2 regions of the Burkholderia sp. BCC1999 genome follow, and region 1 is predicted to be linked to the other one. Evidence: predicted binding sites of a transcription regulator. Region 1 holds the regulator's gene; the other holds the start of a gene.

Region 1 (4,201 bases):
GTCGAAATCTTGTAATTCATCGCACTTCACTCACCGTTTCGGGCTGCGCGGCCCTGACGGGCCAGCCCTGCAGATTCTCGGCGACGATCTCGCCGAGTGCGCCGATCCATGCGGGCGCGCCGTTCAGGCACGGAATGCGGTGGAATGTCTTGCCGCCGCCGGCCAGGAACTCGTCGCGCACTTCCATGCCGATCTCCTCGATCGTCTCCAGGCAATCGGCCGTAAAACCGGGACAGAACACGTCGGCGCGCCGCACGCCGGCCTCGCCGAACTCGCGCAGCGTCGGTGCGGTGTAGGGCTGAAGCCATTCGGCCTTGCCGAAGCGTGACTGGAACGTGACACGGCATTCGGTCGTCGACAGTCCGAGCGCAGCCATCAGCAACGCGCCCGTCTGCTGGCACTGGTCGTGATACGGGTCGCCGAGGTCGAGCGTGCGCTTCGGCACGCCGTGGAAACTCAGCACGAGCTTGTCGCCGGCCGCGAAGTCGGGCCGGCCGTGCTGCGCCCAGTACTGGCGCACCTGCTCGGCCAGCGCGTGGATATAGGCCGGATGGTCGGCGTAATGCCGCACGGTGCGCACTTCCGGCTGGTTGCGCATGCGCGCGAGCGCGTCGAAGGCGGCATCGAAGGCGGTGGCCGTGGTCGACGCCGAATATTGCGGATACATCGGCATCAGCAACACGCGCTCGACGCCCGCGCGCTTGAACTGCGCGAGTGCGTGCGAAATGTTCGGGCTGCCGTAGCGCATCGCGTAGTCGACCATCACGTGATAGCCGTTCGACGTGAGCAGGTGCCGCACGGCGTCGGTCTGGCGCTCGGTATGGACGCGCAGCGGCGAGCCTTCGGGCATCCAGACGGCCGCGTATTTCTTCGCGGACGCGCGGCCGCGCAGCGGCAGGATCAGCGTGCGCAGCAGCACCTGCCAGACGGCCTGCGGAATCTCGACGACTCGCGGATCCGACAGGAATTCGGCCAGGTAGCGCCGCACCGCGCGCGGCGTGGGTGCGTCGGGCGTGCCGAGATTGATCAGCAGCACACCGATGCGATGGGCGGCCGCGATGCTCGAAGGCGGCTCAAGATCGAAACGCATGGGCAAGAACGTGCTCGGGGCACGGGACCGGACGGCTCTCAATTATAGCGGGCCACCCCGTACCGTTCGGCCGACTGTCGGCGCGTGCGGCATTGCGACACGATGACGGGGCGGGATCAGGTTGCCGATCGCCGGCTATTGCTGGCTCAGCGTGAGCGACAGCAGGCGCGCGGTGATGTCGACGATCGGTATCACGCGGTTGTACGCCATGCGGGTCGGGCCGATCACGCCGAGCGTGCCGACGATCTGCCCGTTCACCTCGTACGGCGCGGTGACGACGCTCATTTCCTCGATCGGCACGAGCGTCGATTCTCCGCCGATGAAGATCTGCACGCCCTGGGCGTGGCTCGACACGTCGAGCAGTTGCAGGAGGCCCGTCTTTTGGTCGAACACGTCGAACAGCTTGCGCAGCCGCGCCATGTCGGACGAAAGATCCGCCACTTCGAGCAGGTTGCGCTCGCCGGAAATCAGCACGGTGTCCTCGGTGTCGGGCACCTCGGTACTGGCCGTCACGGCCGCGTGCATCAGCGTGGTCATGTCGCCGCGCAACTGGTCGATCTCGTCGCGCAGGCGGCGGCGCACCTCGTCGAACGACAAGCCGGCGAAATGCGCGTTGATGTAGTTGGACGCCTCGGTCAGCTGCGACGGCGAATAGTCGCGCGGCGTGGCGAGCATCCGGTTCTGCACGTCGCCCTCGGGCGTGACGATGATCAGCAGGATGCGCTTGTCGGACAGGCGCATGAACTCGATCTGCTTGAACACGTGGCTGCGGCGCGGCGTCAGCACGACGCCCGCGAACTGCGACAGGTTCGACAGCACGCTCGCGGCGGCCGCGACCACACGCTGCTGTGGCTCGCCGGCCTGCAGCGTGTTCTGTACCTGCCGCGCGACGGCCTCGGCGTCGATCGGCACCTCGACCGTCAGCATCGTGTCGACGAACAGCCGGTAGCCGCGCGGCGTCGGCACGCGGCCGGCCGACGTGTGCGGGCTCGACACGAGGCCGAGCTCCTCCAGGTCGGACATCACGTTGCGGATCGTCGCCGGGCTCAGCTCGAGCCCGGAGTAACGGGACAACGTGCGCGATCCGACTGGCTGACCGTCGGCGATATACCGTTCGATCAGGGTTTTCAGGAGGGTTCGTGCGCGAGGATCTAGCATGGTGGAAAATTTTAGCGCAACCGCGCGACCGCGGCGAGTGGCGTCGCCCACCGTTGCGCGGGCCGGCCCGATCCGGCCCCGTCGGCGCGCGGCCGGTTCTTTTCGTCAACGAGCTATGGTGTAATGCCGGCATGAAAACCGGTAATCAGTTCAATACTGTCGCGCTCGTCGGCCGGAGCAACACGCCCGTGATCGCCGAACCGCTCGCCACGCTGGCTGCCAGCCTCGCGAAGCTCGGCTTCGAGGTCGTGTTCGAAGGCGATACCGCGCGCGAGATCGGCATCACCGGCTACCCGGCGCTCACCCCGGCCGAAATCGGGGCGCGTGCGGACGTGGCGGTCGTGCTCGGCGGCGACGGCACGATGCTCGGCATCGGCCGCCAGCTGGCGCCGTACCGGACCCCGCTGATCGGGATCAACCACGGGCGGCTCGGCTTCATTACGGACATCGCGGCCGCCGACATGCACACGCTCGTCCCGGTGCTGCTGTCCGGCAAGTTCGAGCGCGAGGAGCGCGCGCTGCTCGAGGCGCGGATCATGCGCGACGGCGAACCGATCTACCACGCACTCGCGTTCAACGACGTCGTCGTGAACCGCAGCGGCTTCTCCGGGATGGTCGAGCTGCGCGCGTCGGTCGACGGCCGGTACATGTACAACCAGCGTTCGGACGGCCTGATCGTCGCGACGCCGACCGGCTCGACCGCCTACGCGCTGTCGTCGGCCGGCCCGATCCTCCATCCGCAGCTGGCGGGCATCGTGCTCGTGCCGATCGCACCGCACGCGCTGTCGAACCGGCCGATCGTGCTGCCCGACGATTCGAAAATCGCGATCCAGATCGTCGGCGGACGTGACGTCAACGTAAACTTCGACATGCAGTCGTTCACGTCGCTCGAACTGAACGATACGATCGAGGTGCGCCGCTCGAAGCACACGGTGCCGTTCCTGCACCCGATCGGCTACAGCTATTACGCGACGCTGCGCAAGAAGCTGCACTGGAACGAACACGCCTCGAACGAAGACGACAAGGCGTCCTGACGCCACCCCGCCCCACATCATGCTCCGCCACCTCTCGATCCGCGACTTCGTCATCGTCGCCGCGCTCGATCTCGAATTCGACAGCGGCTTTTCCGTCTTTTCCGGCGAAACAGGCGCCGGGAAATCGATCCTGATCGACGCCCTTGCCCTTGCGCTCGGCGAACGCGCCGACGCGAGCGTCGTGCGCACCGGCTGCGGCCGCGCCGACATCACGGCCGAATTCACGCCGCACGACCGCGTCGCGCGCTGGCTCGACGAACACGCGTTCGACACCGAGGACACCGTGATGCTGCGCCGTGTGATCGACGCAAACGGCCGTTCGCGTGCGTTCATCAACGGCACCAGCGCGACGCTCGCGCAGCTGCGCGAACTCGGCGAGATGCTCGTCGACATCCATGGCCAGCACGCGCACCAGCTGCTGATGCGGCCCGACGCGCAGCGCGAGCTGTTCGATACGCACGCGGGGCTCGTCGCCGATGCGGCGAACGTCGCACGTGCCTGGCGCGTGTGGCGCGACGCGACGCAGGCGATCGACGCCGCGAAGGCGCACGAGCGCGAGCTGCAACTCGAACGCGAAAAGCTCGCGTGGCAGCTCGCCGAGCTCGACAAGCTCGCGCCGCAGCCCGGCGAATGGGACGAAGTCAGCAACGAGCACAAGCGACTGTCGCATTCGGCGAACCTGATCGAAGGCGTGCGCGGCGCACTCAACGCGCTGTCCGAGTCCGACGATGCGATGCTCGCGCAACTCGGCGCGATCGTGTCGAAACTGCGCAGCCTGGCCGACTACGACACCACGCTCGGCGACGCGCTCGCGTCGCTCGAACCGGCCGAGATCCAGCTGCAGGAAGCCGTCTATTCGCTGTCGCACTACGCGCAGCGCGTCGATCTCGATCCCGAGCGGCTCGCGCAGGTCGAGACG
Region 2 (4,201 bases), on a different contig from region 1:
CATCGGCCGCGATGACCCACCACGGGTTGATCTGGTACTGGTAGGTCGCCTCGACGGTCGTCTCGCGGGTGCGTACGCCGTACGGGCCGGCCGCGAACGTCCGCGCGGCCTGGTCGAGGTCGGTCACGTGGCTGCCGACCTGGATGTACGTGACGGCGAGGCCGACGCTGTCGTTGTCGCGGCCTTCGAACGGCGCCTTCAGCACGATGCCCGCGTTGGCCGCGAAGCTCACGAGGTTGCGGTCGCCCGGCGCGCCCATCACGCGTGCGAACACGCCGAGGCTCCTCGGGCCGGTCGGGTCGGGGCGCCAGATCATCTGGTCGGCCACCGCGTAGAAGCTGTAGTCGCCGTGATGCTGCTGCGCGTTGCCGTTCGACGCCGGATCGGCGAGCGACAGCCCGTCGGTGCCGGTGCTCTGGTCCGCGAAGCGGCCGTTGTGATACCAGACGCCGATCTTGTAGGTGCCCGGCAGCCCGTTCGAGTGCCCGGTATCCATTTCGCCGTCGGACGGCTGGTTCAGTGCGTATTGCAGCTCCCCGATATAGAGCGTGCCGTTGTGCAGGTTGAAGTTCGTGCCGCTCAGGTTGCTCGGGTTGTTGCCGAGCGGATCGCCGTCGAACACGCCCGCGAGCGCGGTGAGCTTCGGCGTGATCTGCGCGCGCACGCGCACGCCGAGGCCGGCGAGCGGATAGGCGGGGCCGCCGTTCGGCAGATCGTACGACGGCAGCGCGGGCCAGCCGAACATCGTGTTGACGAACGTGTTCGCATACGTGCTGACCATGAATTCCTGATCCAGGCTCTGCTGGCCGATCTTCACGTCGACGCGCTTGTCGAGGAACGACTGCTGGTACCAGAGCTCCCACAGGCGCGTCGTGTCCTGCGCCTCGATGCCGCTCGCGGTGTTGAGCGTGCCGAGGTTGCGCGCGCTCAGGTTGGTGCCGTGGATCTGCAGCGCGCTGACGTTGAACGTGCCGCCGGCCAAGCCGATCGCCTTCTGCGTGTCGACCGTCAACGTGGCCGTCGTCAGTCCGTCGTAGGCGCCGCCGCGGTTCAGGCCGCCGCGCAGGTTCGCGAGGTATTCGCTGGTTTCGGTGATCTGCAGCGTCGCACCGTACTTGCCGAGCCACGGGCGGATGCCGCCCATGTCGCCGAGCAGGCTCTGGCGCGTCCAGATGCCGGTCCACATGTCGGTCGGCTTCGCCTGGATCGTGAGGTCGGCCTCGGGCGCTTCGGGCTGCGCGTCGACCGGCGTGGCGGCGAACGCAGCGCCGCTCGCGAACGAGGCGCATGCGAGGACGGCCGCACAGGCGGCGGGGCGCATCCGGGCGCGGACGCGGTCTCCATGGAACGACGCAACCTTCATATCAAATCCCTGGTTCTAATTGGTTTGGAGTCCTGCTTGTCGGTCGCTGTCCCGACGCTCGGCACCGATCGGCCAGGGCATGAAGAAGAGCGCAACGCGGCGCATCGTAGGAGTCTCGAATGGGAATGTCAATGTAAACGAGAATGATTCGCATCTAAATTACTGAATGTAATGGGAGGGCTTACGGACGGGGCCCGGCGGGTGTTTTCATGGAATAAAAACGTAAATATCGGCGTAATGAAAATGAATGCTTCGATGCGGAGCGATGGATCGCTGGACAGGGGGCGCGACGGTCGCCGGGCAGGGTGAACGGCCGCGTTGCGGCGGACGGAATCGACGCCTGCGCGGGCTTTTCGATGCGATGTCGCCGGTCGCAGGAACTCCGTGCTTACCCGGTGTCCAAACGGGGCTGGATGCGATTCGCAGGTCGCGCGGGCCTGCCTGTCAGGCCGGGTGGCGTGGGTCAGGGTTTTGTTTTGAAAGGGTTTTTTGTGATTTTCGGGTGTTTTTCCTGCTGCCGGGCCGCGTTGAAAATTCGTCCGGCTCCCCTTCTTGAATTTGTCAAAACCCGTCCATATAATTAGCACTCGCTGCACGAGAGTGCTAACAATTCTCTGCCGGGCGATCCGCCGGGCAGATTCCCTAAGCGTTCTTCAATCTCAGTCAAGAGAGGAGTGAATATGAACCTTCGTCCTTTGCACGATCGCGTGATCGTCAAGCGCCTGGATCAGGAAACCAAGACCGCCTCGGGCATCGTGATCCCCGAAGCCGCTGCTGAAAAGCCGGATCAAGGCGAGATCCTCGCGGTCGGCCCGGGCAAGCGTGACGACAAGGGTGCACCGATCGCGCTCGACGTGAAGGTCGGCGATCGCGTCCTGTTCGGCAAGTACGCAGGCCAGACCGTCAAGGTCGACGGCCAGGAACTGCTGGTCATGCGCGAAGAAGACATCATGGCCGTGGTCAACGCTAACTAAGCGTCCACCGACGGTACATATTCCCAAGAATTCAAGGAGTTAGAAGATGGCAGCTAAAGACGTCGTATTCGGCGATTCCGCCCGTTCGAAGATGGTCGAAGGCGTGAACATTCTCGCCAACGCAGTCAAGGTCACGCTGGGTCCGAAGGGCCGCAACGTGGTGCTCGAGCGCAGCTTCGGCGGCCCGACGGTCACCAAGGACGGTGTGTCGGTCGCGAAGGAAATCGAGCTGAAGGACAAGCTCCAGAACATGGGCGCGCAAATGGTCAAGGAAGTTGCTTCCAAGACCAGCGACAACGCAGGCGACGGCACGACGACGGCAACCGTCCTCGCGCAATCGATCGTTCGCGAAGGCATGAAGTACGTCGCATCGGGCATGAACCCGATGGACCTGAAGCGCGGCATCGACAAGGCAGTCGCAGCGGCTGTCGAAGAGCTGAAGAAGATCAGCAAGCCGTGCACGACGAACAAGGAAATCGCACAGGTCGGCTCGATCTCGGCGAACAGCGACACGTCGATCGGCGATCGCATCGCTGAAGCGATGGACAAGGTCGGCAAGGAAGGCGTCATCACCGTCGAAGACGGCAAGTCGCTGGCCGACGAACTCGACGTCGTCGAAGGCATGCAATTCGACCGCGGCTACCTGTCGCCGTACTTCATCAACAACCCGGAAAAGCAAGTCGCCGTCCTCGACAACCCGTTCGTGCTGCTGCACGACAAGAAGGTGTCGAACATCCGTGATCTGCTGCCGGTACTCGAGCAAGTCGCGAAGGCTGGCCGTCCGCTGCTGATCATCGCTGAAGACATCGAAGGCGAAGCGCTCGCAACGCTGGTCGTGAACAACATCCGCGGCATCCTGAAGACCGTTGCGGTCAAGGCGCCTGGCTTCGGCGATCGTCGCAAGGCGATGCTGGAAGACATCGCGATCCTGACCGGCGGCCAAGTGATCGCCGAAGAAACCGGCCTGACGCTCGAGAAAGCAACGCTGGCAGAACTGGGCCAGGCGAAGCGCATCGAAGTGGGCAAGGAAAACACGACGATCATCGACGGCGCAGGCGAAGCCGTGAACATCGAAGCACGCGTGAAGCAAGTGCGCGCGCAAATCGAAGAAGCGACGTCGGACTACGACCGCGAAAAGCTGCAAGAGCGCGTGGCCAAGCTGGCCGGCGGTGTTGCAGTGATCAAGGTCGGCGCAGCGACCGAAGTCGAAATGAAGGAAAAGAAGGCACGTGTCGAAGACGCACTGCACGCAACGCGCGCAGCTGTTGAAGAAGGCATCGTGGCAGGTGGCGGCGTTGCGCTGATCCGCGCTCGCACCGCGATCGCAGGCCTGACCGGCGCGAACGCCGACCAGAACGCCGGCATCAAGATCGTGCTGCGCGCAATGGAAGAGCCGCTGCGCCAGATCGTCACGAACGGCGGCGAAGAAGCCAGCGTCGTGGTGGCGGCAGTTGCTGCAGGTACGGGCAACTACGGCTACAACGCAGCAACGGGCGAGTACGTCGACATGGTTGAAGCCGGCGTCGTCGACCCGACCAAGGTCACGCGTACCGCACTGCAGAACGCAGCTTCGGTTGCAGGCCTGCTGCTGACGACGGACGCAGCTGTCGCAGAACTGCCGAAGGAAGACGCACCGATGCCGGGCGGCATGCCGGGCGGCATGGGCGGCATGGGCATGGACATGTAATCGACTTCGGTCGATGATGTCCGGAGCGCGCAGCGATGCGCGTTCCAGCCAAAAGAAAAGACCCGCAGCGATGCGGGTCTTTTTTTATTGGCGCGAGGATTTTGATGCATGCACCGGGCGGCCGGAGGCGTCGCGCCCGAAGCGGCGCGGCAGGTACGACGGCGGGGCATGCCCGCC

What was found. Region 1 encodes HrcA, which represses chaperone genes, less so after heat shock. Its sites were predicted from a motif close to TTAGCACTCNNNNNNNNNGAGTGCTAA; they were not measured.
Region 2: U5809_RS09245 (co-chaperone GroES) is a predicted target of HrcA. The motif match lies at 1,944-1,970, and genes of this name have one in related genera.

Annotation. Positions count from the first base shown of each region.
Region 1 covers NZ_CAJPHP010000031.1:20,048-24,248, forward strand. The annotation lists gene U5809_RS31450 (RNA-binding S4 domain-containing protein) at 1-20, opposite strand, end outside; gene hemH (ferrochelatase) at 17-1,090, opposite strand; gene hrcA (heat-inducible transcriptional repressor HrcA) at 1,226-2,248, opposite strand; gene U5809_RS31465 (NAD kinase) at 2,380-3,282, shown strand; gene recN (DNA repair protein RecN) at 3,302-4,201, shown strand, end outside.
Region 2 covers NZ_CAJPHP010000005.1:217,868-222,068, reverse strand. The annotation lists gene U5809_RS09250 (carbohydrate porin) at 1-1,363, opposite strand, end outside; gene U5809_RS09245 (co-chaperone GroES) at 2,044-2,337, shown strand; gene groL (chaperonin GroEL) at 2,384-4,024, shown strand.